2 regions of the Pseudomonas sp. NY15181 genome follow, and region 2 is predicted to be linked to the other one. Evidence: riboswitches for the same ligand, from Rfam matches in the RefSeq annotation. Region 2 holds a riboswitch; the other holds the start of a gene.
What was found. Region 2 has a riboswitch for cobalamin ahead of ACNFBT_RS13950 (CbtB domain-containing protein). Riboswitches for the same ligand answer to the same signal wherever they lie in the genome.

Region 1 (7,083 bases), on a different contig from region 2:
GCGATGGCCAAGGGTGCGCACCAGGCGCGCTTCGTAGCGGATGTGCACGACCGGCTTGTCGCCCTGGTACTCGCTCTGGAAGGCACGCAGCTCGCCGGTGAGGTCGAGGTCGGCCTGCAGGCTGGCTTCGTCGCTGCTCAGAGCACGGATGCTGCCGTTGGCGGTGAAGGCGTCGAGCAGGCGGTCGCGCAGCAGGCCCGGGGCGCGGTTGCTCCAGCGCGCGCCCTGGTAGCTGCTGATCTGGTTGCCCTGCGGAATCACGGCAATGCGGTTGCTGTCCAGTGCGAGGCTCGCGCTGGGGGCGCTGACCCGCAGCGACCAGTCCACCGCCGCGTTGCTGCGCGTCGGTTGCTGGGTCGCCGGCAGCAGGTAGAAGTCCGGGGTTTCCGCTTCCGGGAGAATCGAGCAGGCGCTGAGCAATCCGAGCAGGGCGGCGACGCCCAGCAGGCGGGGGAGGGCGGTCATGGCTGGAACTCCTTGTTGCGTTCGCGGCCGAGCAGGTAGCCGGTGGGGTTTTCCTGCAGTCGGCGAGTGACGCCGCGCAAGTCCTCCAGGGTGGCGCGCAGCTCTCGCACCGCCGGACCAATTTCGCCCAGTCCGCCCAAGCCGCCGTTCACCGCGTCGTAGTTGTTGTTGAGCAGTTGCTCGACTCGCTCGCTGCTGGCGCGCAGGGCGGCCAGGGTCTTCTGGGTGTCGTCGAGGATGGCCGGGCCGCGGCTGCCGAGGGTCTGGTTGGCGCGTTCGAGCAATGCGCTGGCGTTGGCCAGGGTAATGCGCGCCTGCTCGCTGGCAGCGGCCATTTCCTTGATGGTCTGGCGGATGTCGGCGCGCTGCTCGGCAAGCACGCTGGTGGCCTGATCGATATGGTCGAGGGTGCGGCTGATGTGGTCGACGTTTTCCTGGGAGAACAGGCGGCTTGTGTTGGTGAGCAGGTTGTTGATGTTTTCGGCGATGTCTCCCCCGTTGGCGAGGAATTTGGCCAGTGGCGACGGAATGGTCTTGATCACCGGGATGCTGCCGTCCTTGCTGACCAGCGGCGGGCTGTTCTGGGCGGTGCTGGAGAGCTGGATGATGGACTGGCCGGTGACGCCGGTCAGTGCCAGCTTGGCGCGGGTGTCTTCGCGGATCGGCGTGCTTTCGTAGACGCGGATGCGCGCACTGACCTTGCTCGGGTCGTTCGGGTCCAGGCGCAGGGACACCACGTCGCCCACACGGATGCCGCTGTACTGCACGGAGCCGCCTTCGGAGAGGCCGCTCACCGCCTCGTTGAAGATCACGTCGTAGAACTTGAACTTCTGGTCGTTGGCCGACTGTGACAGCCATAGCGCGAAAAGCAGTGCGCCGATCGAGACGATCAGGGTGAACAGGCCGATCAGCACGTGATGGGCACGGGTTTCCATTCAGTTTTCCTCCCGCAGGTGCTCTGTGGCCTGCAGCGCGGCACGGCCCCGCGGGCCGTGGAAGTAGTCCTGCACCCAGGCGTCGTCGGTGCCGGCGACCTGTTCCAGCGGTCCGACCACCAGTACGCGTTTCTGCGAGAGCACGGCGACGCGGTCGCAGATGGTGTAGAGGGTGTCCAGGTCGTGGGTGACCAGGAACACGGTGAGGCCGAAGGCGTCGCGCAGGGTCAGGATGAGTTGGTCGAAGGCCGCCGCGCCGATGGGGTCGAGGCCGGCGGTGGGCTCGTCGAGGAACAGGATGTCCGGGTCCAGCGCCAGGGCGCGGGCCAGGGCGGCACGCTTGACCATGCCGCCGGAGAGCTCGGCAGGGTACTTGGCGCCGGCATCCGGTGGCAGGCCGGCGAGGGAAATCTTCACCTTGGCCATGAACTCGGCATCGGCTCGGGACAGCCCGGCGTGCTCGATCAGCGGCAGGCAGATGTTCTCGCTGACGGTCAGCGAGGAGAACAGCGCGCCGTTCTGGAACAGCACGCCGAAGCGCCGTTCCACCTTCGAACGCTGAAGCGGGGATAGCGCTGGCAGGTTCTGGCCAAACACGTGGACGCTGCCTTCGCTGGGCTGGCGCAGGCCGATGATGCTGCGCAGCAGCACGGACTTGCCGGTGCCCGAGCCGCCGACCACGCCGAGGATCTCGCCCTTCATTACGTCGAGGTCGAGGTGCTCGTGCACGGCGTGGCTGTCGAAGCGGTTGGCCAGGTCGCGGACGACAATGATTGGCTCGCTCACCAGCCCATCTCCATGAAGAACAGGGCGAACACCGCGTCCAGCAGGATCACCACGAAGATCGACTGGACCACGCTGGAGGTGGTGTGCTCGCCCACCGACTGCGCGCTGCCGCTGACGCGGAAGCCTTCCAGGCAGCCGATCACGGCGATGATGAAGGCGAACACCGGGGCTTTGACGATGCCCACCAGGAAGTGCTGCACGGCGATGTCGTTCTGCAGCATGTAGAGGAACATTCGCGGCGAGATATCCAGTGCCAGGGCGCAGACCACGCCGCCGCCGAAGATGCCGGAGATCATCGCCAGGAAGGTCAGCATCGGCAGCGTCAGCAGCAGGGCGAGCACCCGTGGCAGCACCAGCAGTTCCACCGGGTCCATGCCCAGGGCCTGGATGGCGTCTATCTCCTGGTTGGCTTTCATCGAGCCGATCTGCGCGGTGAAGGCGCTGGCGGTGCGGCCGGCCAGGAGGATGGCGGTGAGCAGCACGCCGAATTCGCGGAGGAAGGCGAAGCCGACCAGGTCGACGGTGTAGATCGCCGCGCCGAACTTCTTCAACACCGTGGCGCCGAGGAAGGCCACCACTGCGCCGACCATGAAGGTGAGCAGGGCGACGATGGGCACGGCGTCCAGCCCGGTCTGCTCCATGTGTGCGGCCAGCGAAGTGAAGCGCCAGCGACGCGGGCGCAACAAGGTGCGCGCCAGGGTCTGCAGGGTCAGGCCGATGAAGCCCAACCCGCCGATCACATGGCCACGGAAGGCTAGGGTAGCGATGCCGATGCGTTCGAGGACATCGACGATGGCGTTGCCCGGGGGCGGCTTGCGTTCGTCCAGACGGCACTGGGTGATGGCGCTGCCCACGGTGCGCAGCAGGGCCAGGCGCTCGGCGGGCAAGTTGCGGGTGATCTGGTCGAGCTGGTCCATGCGCGCGCCGCCGATGACTTCGGCGAGCAGCGCCGCACCAGCGGTGTCGAGGGCGCCGAGGCCACTGAAGTCCAGCGCGGCGGGTTGGTCACCGTGACGCACGCCGGCGACCTGGGACTCCAGGGTGCTGAAATGCGCCAGCGTCCAGTCGCCGCTGACGTGCATCAGGGGAGGGCTGGAACGGCTATCGAGCTGGAGTTGGCCGGGCTGGGCGGTTGTCGTCATGAATCGCATTCTAGCGAAGTTCTGCGGTGCAACCAGTTGACTTATGTTTCCTCCCTTGGACGCTCTGGCACGGGCCTCGTCGGAGGGCGCGACAGCCTGTTCAATTGACGCCCCAGGCCGCGAGCCTCTAAGCTGCGCGCCTGCTTCAGGTGCCCCCGGCGTGAGTCGGGGGTGAAACAGGGAAGCCGGTGAATTCGGGCCATGCGGTCCGACCAGTCCGGCGCTGCCCCCGCAACGGTAAGCGAGCATCGAGCCGCATTTCGCCACTGTGCCCTCGGCATGGGAAGGCGCGGTTTCAGGAGCCTCTCACGGCCCCACTCGCAAGCCCGGAGACCGGCCTGTTGCAAGCCATGGCATCGCGGGAGGCGCTGTCGATCGCTCCGGCCAGCTGCCGGCGCGTTACCGTCCTCCGCCTGCCTTTTCGGGTCAGAGCCGCGCGGGTGAGAGCGGCGGAGTAAGTTAACGTGAAGCATTTATTCTCTTGGCCGACAGCGCTGGCGCTGGGCGGCTTTTCCTGTATCGGCCTTGCGGCCGACGAAACGCCGCTGGCGCTCGACGATCAACTGGTGACCGCCACGCGCACCGAGCAACGCACCGGACAGAGCCTCGCCTCAGTCAGCGTGCTGGACCGCGCGGACATCGAACGCGCCCAGGCGCAGTCGGTGCCCGACCTGCTGCGGCGCTTGCCGGGCATTTCACTGAGCAGCAACGGCGGGCCCGGCAAGGCCACCAACCTGTATCTGCGCGGCAGCGAATCCGACCATGTGCTGGTGCTGATCGATGGCGTCAAGGCCGGCTCGGTGTCCTCCGGCGGCGCGTCGTTGCAGGACCTCCCGGTGGCGCTGATCGAACGCATCGAAGTGGTGCGCGGGCCGCGCTCCAGCCTGTATGGCTCCGAAGCCATCGGCGGGGTGATCCAGATTTTCACCCGCCAAGCCGTGGAGCAGGGCTTCAAGCCCTGGGCCTACGCAGGGGCGGGCAGCCAGAGCACCTATGAAGGCAGCGCCGGGGCCTCGGCCGGCAACGGGCGCGGCTGGTTCGCCCTGGGCGTGTCCAGCCTGGATACCGCCGGCATCGACGCCAAGGCCAACGGCGCCAGCGGCCACGAGCCGGACAGCGACGGCTACCGCAACCTCTCAGGTTCGCTGCGCGCGGGCTACCGCTTCGACAGCGGTCTGGAGCTGGATGGCAGCCTGTTGCAGAGCGACTCGCACAACGACTTCGACACGGTGAACAGCCGCCGCACCCAGGGTTTCGACGCCTACAACGACGGCGTACAGCGGGTGATCGGCGGCCGCGCGCGGTTCGCCCCGCTGGAGCCCTGGCACGTGAGCCTGTCCGCCGGGCGCAGCGAGGACAAGTCCGACGCCTACCAGGACGGTGCCTTCTACTCGCGCTTCGACAGCCGCCGCGACACCGCGTCCTGGCAGAACGACCTGGACCTCGCGCCCGGCCAGACCCTGACCCTGGGCTACGACTGGCAGCGGGACGAGCTGAGCAGCTCCGCCGACTACGCGGTGACCTCCCGCGACAACCGCGGCACCTTCGCCCAGTACCTGGGCAGCGCGGGGCGCCATGACTGGCAACTGAGCCTGCGCCACGACGACAACCCGCAGTTCGGCAGCCGCAACACCGGCAACCTCGCCTGGGGCTATGCGCTGACCGAGGCCGTACGGGCCTTCGCCAGCTACGGCACGGCCTTCAAGGCGCCGACCTTCAACGAACTCTATTACCCCGGCTACGGCAATCCCGACCTGGACGCGGAAACCTCGCGCAGCGTGGAGCTTGGCGTGGACGGGCGCCACGACTGGGGGCACTGGGCGGCGAATCTGTACCGCACGGTGGTCGACGACCTGATCGCCTACGATTCGGCACTGCGGGCGCCGGACAACATTGACCAGGCGCGCATCCGTGGCATCGAACTGCAACTGGGCAGCCAGTGGCGCGACTGGGTGTGGAACGCCAACGCCAGCCTGCTCGACCCGGAAAGCCGCGCCAGTGGCAGCCGCGGCAATGACCTGCCGCGCCGTGCCCGGCAACTGTTCAACCTGGACCTCGACCGGCGCTTCGACGCGCTGAGCCTGGGCGCCAGCCTGCATGCCGAGGGTCGCCGCTACGACGACCTGGCCAACCGCAATCGCCTGGGCGGCTTCGCCACCCTGGACCTGCGCGGCGAATATGCGTTGAGCCCGGAGTGGCGCCTGCAGGCGCGCCTGAGCAATCTGTTCGACGCCGACTACCAGACCACCCTGGGCTATGAGCAGCCCGGCCGCGCCGTACTCTTCGGCGTGCGCTACCAGGCCCTTTGAGAGGAGAGACACCGATGAGCGAATCCCCGGAAAAGGACGAGCGCCACCGTTCGCGCATGCAGCGCAAGAAAACCGTGGTCGACGAGAAGATCGCCCAGGCCCAGGGCGAGCGCGGCGTGTTCCTGGTCCACAGCGGCAACGGCAAGGGCAAGAGCAGTTCGGCCTTCGGCATGGTCGCCCGCGCGTTGGGCCACGGCATGAAGGTGGGCGTGGTGCAGTTCATCAAGGGCGCCGTCACTACCGGCGAGGAGGCCTTCTTCCGGCGCTTCCCCGAGGAGGTCAGCTACCACGTGATGGGCGAGGGCTTCACCTGGGAAACCCAGGACCGCCAGCGCGACATCGCCAAGGCCCATGAAGCCTGGGAGGTCGCCCGCCGGTTGCTGAGCGATCCGCAGGTCGGCCTGGTGGTGCTGGACGAGGTGAACATCGCGCTCAAGCATGGCTACCTGGAGCTGGATACCGTGCTCGCCGATATCGCCGCCCGCCCGCCGATGCAGCATGTGGTCGCCACTGGGCGCGGCGTGCTGCCGGCGATGGTCGAGGCGGCCGACACCGTGACCGAGATGGGCCTGGTGAAGCATGCCTTCAAGGCCGGGATCAAGGCGCAGAAAGGGGTGGAGTTCTGATGTTCGTGGCTGGCCCTCACCCCAACCCTCTCCCAAGGGGAGAGGGGGCAGTTGGGTGCTTCATGCATCAATGGTTTGAGTTGATCAACCACTGTGCTGCCGTGTCGTCCGTCCAAAGTGCTGGCCGGCGAGCGCCGTACTTTGATGACACGCCGAACGGCGCCCTCTCCCTCCGGGAGAGGGCTGGGGTGAGGGCGCTCTTTGCCTCGATGATGGAGTCCCATTGATGCAAAGTCGTCATTGCCCCGCACTCCTGATCGCCGCGCCCGCCTCCGGCCAGGGCAAGACCACCGTCACCGCCGCCCTGGCGCGCCTGCACACGCGCCTCGGACGCAAGGTGCGGGTGTTCAAGTGCGGCCCGGACTTCCTCGACCCGATGATCCTCGCCCGCGCCAGCGGCGCGCCGGTCTACCAGCTGGACCTGTGGATGGTTGGCGAGGCCGAGAGCCGCCGGCTGCTCTGGGAGGCCGCCGAGGAGGCCGAACTGATCCTGATCGAAGGTGTGATGGGGCTGTTCGACGGCTCGCCCTCGGCCGCCGATCTCGCCCGTTGCTTCGGCGTGCCGGTGATGGCGGTGATCAACGGCCAGTCCATGGCGCAGACCTTCGGCGCCCTGGCGGTCGGCATGGCCACCTACCAGCCGGACCTGCCGTTCTCCGGCGTGCTCGCCAACCGCATCGGCAGCCAGCGTCACCGCGACCTGGTGCGCGACAGCCTGCCGGAGTGGATTCGCTGGTATGGCGCGTTGCCGCGCGACGCCGAGGTGGAACTGCCCAGCCGCCACCTGGGCCTGGTGCAGGCCGATGAACTGGCCGACCTC
Region 2 (7,083 bases):
CAAGTTCTACATCTTCGGCGCGACCTTCTGGCCGCAGGATTTCATCCTGCTCTCGGCGATCCTGATCATCGCCGCCTTCGGCCTGTTCTTCATCACGGTGTTCGCCGGCCGCGTCTGGTGCGGCTACACCTGCCCGCAGAGCGTGTGGACCTGGATCTTCATGTGGGCCGAGCAGGTCACCGAGGGCGACCGCAACCAGCGCATGAAACTAGACAAGGGCCCGGCCAGCGCCGAGAAAGTCCTGCGTAAAAGCGCCAAGCACGGCCTATGGTTGCTGATCAGCCTGGCCACGGCGATCACCTTCATCGGCTACTTCACGCCGGTGCGGCCGCTGGTGGCTGATCTGTTCACGCTCAAGCTCGATCTGGAAAGCACCTTCTGGGTTGCCTTCTTCGCCGCCGCGACCTACGCCAACGCCGGCTGGCTGCGCGAGCAGGTATGCATCCACATGTGCCCGTACTCGCGCTTCCAGAGCGTGATGTTCGACAAGGACACCCTGATCATTTCCTACGACGCGGCGCGCGGCGAGTCCCGTGGCGCGCGCAAGAAGGACGCCGATCCCAAGGCTCTCGGCCTGGGCGACTGCATCGACTGCCACCAGTGCGTGCAGGTCTGCCCCACCGGCATCGACATCCGCGACGGCCTGCAGATCGCCTGCATCGGCTGCGCCGCGTGCATCGACGCCTGCGATTCGGTGATGGACAAGATGGGCTACGACCGTGGCCTGGTGCGCTACACCTCCGAGCGCGCGCTGGAAGGCGGCAGGACCCACCTGCTGCGCCCGCGCCTGATCGGCTACGCAGCGGTGCTGCTGGCGATGATCGGCGCCTTCGTCTGGGCGCTGGAAGCGCGGCCGCTGATCAACCTCGACGTCGCCCGCGATCGTGGGCTGTTCCGCGAGAACGCCGCCGGGGAGATCGAGAACATCTACAACCTCAAGCTGATCAACAAGACCCAGCAGCCGCAGCACTATCAGCTGAGCCTCGCCGATGGCGCCGGCTACCGCCTGCAGGGCGTGCCGGAGCTGATGCTGCAACCGGGCGAGATCCGCGACTTCGCCGTCTCGGTGGCAAACCTGGCGCAGAGCAGCGCCGGTGGCTCGGTGCCGCTGCACTTCAGGGTCAGCGACGGCAATGAGTCCATCGACGCCGCCAGCACCTTCGTCTCGCCGAGGCGCTGAGCATGGCACGGGAGCTTGGCGTGACCTCGGCGCAGCGCCTAGAGTGGGCGGACTCTTCCGCCCCACAGGCCGCCGTGCAGGACAAGATGAAGCGCTACGAGAAATTCGCCGACGAGATCGCCGGCCTGATCCGCAGCGGCGTGCTCGCCCCCGGCCAGAAAGTCCCCTCGGTGCGGCACGCCAGCCGCACCTACGGGGTCAGCGCGTCCACCGTGTTCCAGGCCTACTACCTGCTGGAGGATCGCGGGCTGATCGTCGCCCGCGCGCGCTCCGGCTACTTCGTCCGCGAGCACGTGCAGCGCGCCCTGGCCGAGCCGGAGATCGCCCGCCACGACGCGCAGACCACCGAGGTGGACGTCAGCGAACTGGTGTTCTCGGTGCTCAGTTCCATCAAGGACCCGGACACCGTGCCCTTCGGCTCGGCCTTCCCCGCGCCGGAGCTCTTCCCGCTGCCGCGCCTGGCGCGCTCCATGGCCCACGCCGTGCGCGACATGGACCCGCGCTCGGTAGTGGCCGACCTCGCCCCTGGCAGCCACGCACTGCGACGGCAGATCGCCCTGCGCTACATGGTCGGCGGCATGCCGCTGCCGGTGGAAGAACTGGTGGTCACCAACGGCGCGCTGGAAGCACTGAACCTGTGCCTGCAGGTGGTCACCCAGCCGGGCGACCTGGTCGCCATCGAAGCCCCCGCTTTCTACGCCAGCCTGCAGGTGCTGGAGCGGCTGAAGTTGAAAGCGGTGGAAATCCCCGTGCACCCGCGCGAGGGCATCGACCTCGACGTGCTCGCCGACAGCCTGGCGCGCCTGCCGATCAAGGCCTGCTGGTTCATGAGCAACTTCCAGAACCCGCTGGGCGCCAGCATGGCCGAGGACAAGAAACGCGCCCTCGCCGCCCTGCTGACCCAACACCAGGTGCCGCTGATCGAGGACGACGTCTACGCCGAACTGTACTTCGCCGCCCAGGCGCCCAAGCCGGTGAAGGCCTTCGACAACGACGGGCTGGTGATGCACTGCAGCTCCTTCTCCAAGAGCCTGGCGCCAGGTTACCGGGTCGGTTGGGTGGCCGGCGGGCGCTACGCCGAGCAGATCGAGCGGCTCAAGCTGATGACCAGCCTGTCAGCTTCGGTGCCGGCCCAGGCCGCCATCGCCGACTACCTGCAACACGGCGGTTACGATCGTCATCTGCGCAAACTGCGCCACGCCCTGGAGAGCCAGCAGCACGCGATGCTCGCCGCCGTGGCCCGGCACTTCCCCGCCGCCACCCGCGTCACCCGGCCCAGCGGCGGCTACTTCCTGTGGCTGGAGCTGCCCGAACAGATCGACGCGCTCAAGCTGTTCCAGCTCGCCCATGCCCAGGGCATCAGCCTCGCGCCCGGGCCGATCTTCTCGGCAACGCGGCGTTTCGGCCACTGCCTGCGCCTGAACTACGGCCATCCATGGACAGCCCGTAGCGAACAGGCCATGGAAACCCTCGGACGGATCATTCACTCGCTACAGGGCTGATCGTTGTAGGACTGCTCCGCACATTCGGAAAGGATCTGTACCTGTGCGGCGGTTTGTCGCAGGAATACCCTGTCAGGCAGGAACCCGGACGAGGGAAGAGGTCATGGATGCGGAAAATCTCACGATCCTGCTGACGGTGTGCGCCGCCCTTGGCGTGCATTGGGGCGTGCGCTGGTACCTGCGGCGGGGGATGCCGCCGCGCGGGGATCAGTGGAAGGCCTGAGCGGCTCTTCGTAGGACCGAGGGGGACGCCCAGTCCTTGCTCGCGAACAGAGTTTCCTGGAGGCACCAGAGCTGGGCTGTTCGCGAGCAAGCTCGCTCCTACAGGAAGCAAAGCCCGCGCTCTACGGGCGATACAGATGCGCATGCCCCGCGCTGTACAGCGACGAATCGGCAAAACCCTCCGCCCCCAGCACCTTGCCCACCAGAATCAGCGCCGTGCGCCGGAAGCCCTTGGCGGCGGCCTTGGGCAGGATATCGCCGAGGGTGCCGGTGACCTGGTCCTGGTCCGGCCAGCTGGCGCGGTGAATCACTGCGATGGGGCAGTCCGCGCCGTAGTGCGGCAGCAGTTCGGCGACGATGTTCGACAACTGCCCGACGCCGAGATGAATCGCCAGGGTCGCGCGGTGCTGCGCCAGCTCGGCGAGGGATTCGCCTTCGGGCATGCGCGTCTTGCTTGCATAGCGGGTCAGGATAAGCGTCTGGGAAATGTCCGGCAGGGTCAGCTCGCAGCCGAGGATCGCCGCGCAGGCTGAAGTAGCGGTGACGCCGGGGACGATCTCATAGGCAATGCCGCGCTCGCGCAGGTGGCGAATCTGCTCACCGATGGCGCCATACAGCGACGGGTCGCCGGAGTGCACCCGCGCCACGTCCTTGTCCTCGGCATGGGCTTGCGCCAGCAATGCGATGATCTCGTCCAGGTGCAGCTCGGCGGTATTCACCACGCGCTCGGCACTGTGCCCCTCCAGTACGGCCGGCGGCACCAAGGAGCCTGCGTAAAGGATCACCGGGCAGCTGCGGATCAGCCGCTGGCCCTTGACCGTGATGAGCTCGGGATCACCGGGGCCGGCACCGATGAAATAGACCGTCATGGCAACTCCTGGGATTCAACGGGGACAAAGGCCAGCGCGCAGGTGGCCTGATCGCTGCGGCGCTTGCCCACCAGCAGCCGTGCCGACGCACCGCCCTGGGCTTCGGCCTGCAGCAGCGCGGCCGCTTCGGCGACGCTAGCGCTGCCGGTGGTTGCACGCACGGCCTCCGATGGATGATCGAGTCGTTTTTCGCAGGCTGCCAGCTCCTGCGGTGTGAACAGCGCCAGCGGCAGGTCGAGCGCGGCAGCCAGGGCGGCCAGCCCTTCCTCGTCAGCCTTCAGCGTGGCGCTGGCCAGCGCGGTGAGGTTCGACTCGTCGAGCCCGGCCTCGGCCAGCGTATCCCGCAGCAAGGCACGCAGTTCATCGAGTGGGCAGCCCCGGCGGCAACCGAGGCCGGCAACCAGCGTCATCATCACTCTCCTCTAAATAAAAACCCCGCAGGCGGCTGGGCCGGCTGCGGGGTCGAGCATAGCGGTGAATCAGGCTGAAGGGGCGAAACGGCGGAACAACCAGGCAGCGACGAGGCCGAGCGCCGCCCAGAACACCGCATTGGTGACCAGCGAGGCGACGATGAACTCGTGGGCGAGGCTTTCCGGCGCGAGGCTGGAATGGACTTCCGGCTGCGGCGCGCCGATCACGTGCGGCACCACCAGCAGCGCGACACCCACGCCACGCAGCAACCCGTTGCGGCTGAACACCAGCAGCGCGAGGCCGGCGGCGGTGGACGCCGCGGTGCCGATCCACCAGGTCTGGCGCAGGTTCAGGTCGGCGGCGGCGGTGCCGGGGACTTCCGGCGGCAGGCCGAGGGACGGCGCCAGGGTGAACACGGCGAAACCGGCCAGGCCCCAGAGCAGGCCTTCGGAGGTCTTGCCCGGCTCGCGCAGGGTGAACAGGCCAGCCAGCATCAGGGCGAAGCCCACCGCGACCACCAGGTTGCCGCCGGTGGTGGACAGGATGCGCTGCCAGCCGTCTTCCGGCTCCCAGGCTTCCGCGTCATGGTGGTGGCCGGCGGCGGCACCGTCGGCGTGCTCATGGCTGTGTTCTGCCATCGCTACCGGTTCGGATTTTTCATAGGTCTCCGCCTTCAGAATCAGCGGGGATACCCACAGCAACTGGACCAGGGTCAGCACCAGCGCCGCGATCAGACCGGCGAAACCGGCGGTCTGGGCAATTCGTTTGATCATTTTTCCTTTCCTGTTTTCCGGACTCCCGAATCGAGCGAGCTAGAGCCAGGCAAGGCCGAAACGACCTCCGGGAGTAACAGCCGTAGGCTGGCCCGAAGGGCGAGCGGCAGCGAGTCAGGAGCGCCGTGGACGCGGAGTTGACTCCGGTCAATGAGCAGTCCACGGCGATTCTCCAACGCAGCATGGCCGACGCGCAGCCGATTGGACTCAGAACCGCATCAGTGGCAGGGGAAACCGGCGCTATGGCGGGTATCGTGGGCGGCGTTGTGCACCGCTTCCAGATGCGAGAAACCGGCGAAATACACCAGCAGCGCACCGAGCAGGCTGGCGCCGACGGCCAGGGCGATGCGCTTGGAAAGGGGGATGGAAGTGCTCGACGCTTGTTGCGTGAGGATGCTGCTGGACATGAACGTTCCCTCTGATCAATCAAAGTAAGAGAACGCAGAGGTTGAACGCATTCGAACGCGCCACAAGGTCGCGCCACGGCCTGCGCCCGCCCACCGCGGGTTTGCCAAAACGAAGGGTTCCAGGCCGGTCTCCGGGCTTGCGACGCCAGCGGAGAAACTCCGGCTGGGCGGGTCAGCCTTCCCATGCATTTCCTGCACAGTGGCTACTGACGACCCTCGATGCGCTTACCGTTGCGGGGGCAGCGCCGGACTGGTCCTTGCGGACGCACCGGCTTCCCGTTTCACCTCGCGCGCGTCGGCGCGAGACACCTGAAACCGCGCTAGCTGACCACGAAGCCCCGCGAGCGTCAACCGCGCGACAGCCGATCCCCGGCGATTGACCGCCCCGCCATCGCTGCGTAGCCTTCCTCCCTTCGAGGTTCTCCGGCGCTGGCCGGAGCTAAGAGGGAACGTGGAAATCTTCGGATGCGCCACGGCTGCCCCCGCAACTGTGAACAGCCTGTTCTTTCACGCGCCACTGCCGACTGCGGCGGGAAGGCGAAAGGACATGACAGGGCTGTGAGCCAGGAGACCTGCCTCGACCAGCATCACGACAACCGGGCGGGGTGATCCGGTGGCGACCTTCGTTGCGCGGCGAACCCGCGCGCGCGCCCTTCATCCGCGCTCGCTCATTGCAAAGACCGACTTTCGCTTGCGAGGCGCGCATGAAAACCCTGGCCAAACTCCCCGTCACCATCGTCACCGGCTTCCTTGGCGCCGGTAAGACCACCCTGCTCCGCCACATGCTCGACAATGCCGAAGGCCGTCGCATCGCGGTAATCGTCAACGAGTTCGGCGAGCTGGGCATCGACGGTGAAATCCTCAAGCAGTGCTCCATCGGTTGCAGCGAAGAGGAAGCGGTCGGCCGCGTCTTCGAACTGGCCAACGGCTGCCTGTGCTGCACCGTGCAGGAAGAATTCTTCCCGGTGATGCGCGAGCTGGTGGCGCGCCGTGGCGACCTCGACCAGATCCTCATCGAGACCTCGGGCCTCGCCCTGCCCAAGCCGCTGGTGCAGGCCTTCCAGTGGCCGGAAATCCGCAACGCCTGCACCGTTGACGCGGTGATCACCGTGGTCGACAGTCCGGCCGTGGCCGCCGGCACCTTCGCCGCCCATCCCGAGCAGGTCGACGAGCAGCGCAAGCAGGACCCGAACCTGGACCACGAATCGCCGCTGCACGAACTCTTCGAAGACCAGCTGGCCAGCGCCGACCTGGTGGTACTGAACAAGGCCGACCTGCTGGACGCAGACGCCCTCGCCCGCGTACGCGCCGAAGTCGCCGAGGAGCTGCCGCCGGCGGTGAAGATCGTCGAAGCCAGCGCCGGCCAGCTGCCGCTCTCGGTGCTGCTGGGGCTGAACGCCGAGGCCGAGCTGCACATCGACAGCCGCCCCACTCACCACGACCACGAAGGCCATGAAGACCACGACCACGACGAGTTCGACTCCTTCCACGTCGACCTGCCGGAAGTGGAAGAGCGCGCCCTGCTCGACGCGCTGAACGCGCTGGTCGAGCGCCACGCCATCCTGCGCATCAAAGGCTTCGTCGCCATCCCCGGCAAGCCCATGCGCCTGCTGGTACAGGGTGTCGGCAAGCGCTTCGACAAGCACTTCGACCGCGCCTGGCGCAGCGATGAAACCCGTGGCACCCGCCTGGTCGTAATCGGCCAGGAGCTGGACCAGG

Region 1: another riboswitch for cobalamin. It lies ahead of btuB (TonB-dependent vitamin B12 receptor); the one in region 2 lies ahead of ACNFBT_RS13950 (CbtB domain-containing protein).

What each region holds. Positions count from the first base shown of each region.
Region 1 covers NZ_JBLUPT010000003.1:260,850-267,932, forward strand. The annotation lists gene ACNFBT_RS09800 (ABC-type transport auxiliary lipoprotein family protein) at 1-465, opposite strand, end outside; gene ACNFBT_RS09805 (MlaD family protein) at 462-1,400, opposite strand; gene ACNFBT_RS09810 (ABC transporter ATP-binding protein) at 1,401-2,186, opposite strand; gene ACNFBT_RS09815 (ABC transporter permease) at 2,183-3,328, opposite strand; cobalamin riboswitch at 3,459-3,685, shown strand; gene btuB (TonB-dependent vitamin B12 receptor) at 3,793-5,637, shown strand; gene cobO (cob(I)yrinic acid a,c-diamide adenosyltransferase) at 5,652-6,263, shown strand; gene ACNFBT_RS09830 (cobyrinate a,c-diamide synthase) at 6,490-7,083, shown strand, end outside.
Region 2 covers NZ_JBLUPT010000005.1:58,571-65,653, reverse strand. The annotation lists gene ccoG (cytochrome c oxidase accessory protein CcoG) at 1-1,180, shown strand, start outside; gene mapR (GntR family transcriptional regulator MpaR) at 1,267-2,682, shown strand; gene cobM (precorrin-4 C(11)-methyltransferase) at 3,027-3,773, opposite strand; gene ACNFBT_RS13960 (cobalamin biosynthesis protein) at 3,770-4,186, opposite strand; gene ACNFBT_RS13955 (CbtA family protein) at 4,253-4,957, opposite strand; gene ACNFBT_RS13950 (CbtB domain-containing protein) at 5,176-5,364, opposite strand; cobalamin riboswitch at 5,469-5,692, opposite strand; cobalamin riboswitch at 5,764-5,959, shown strand; gene cobW (cobalamin biosynthesis protein CobW) at 6,069-7,083, shown strand, end outside.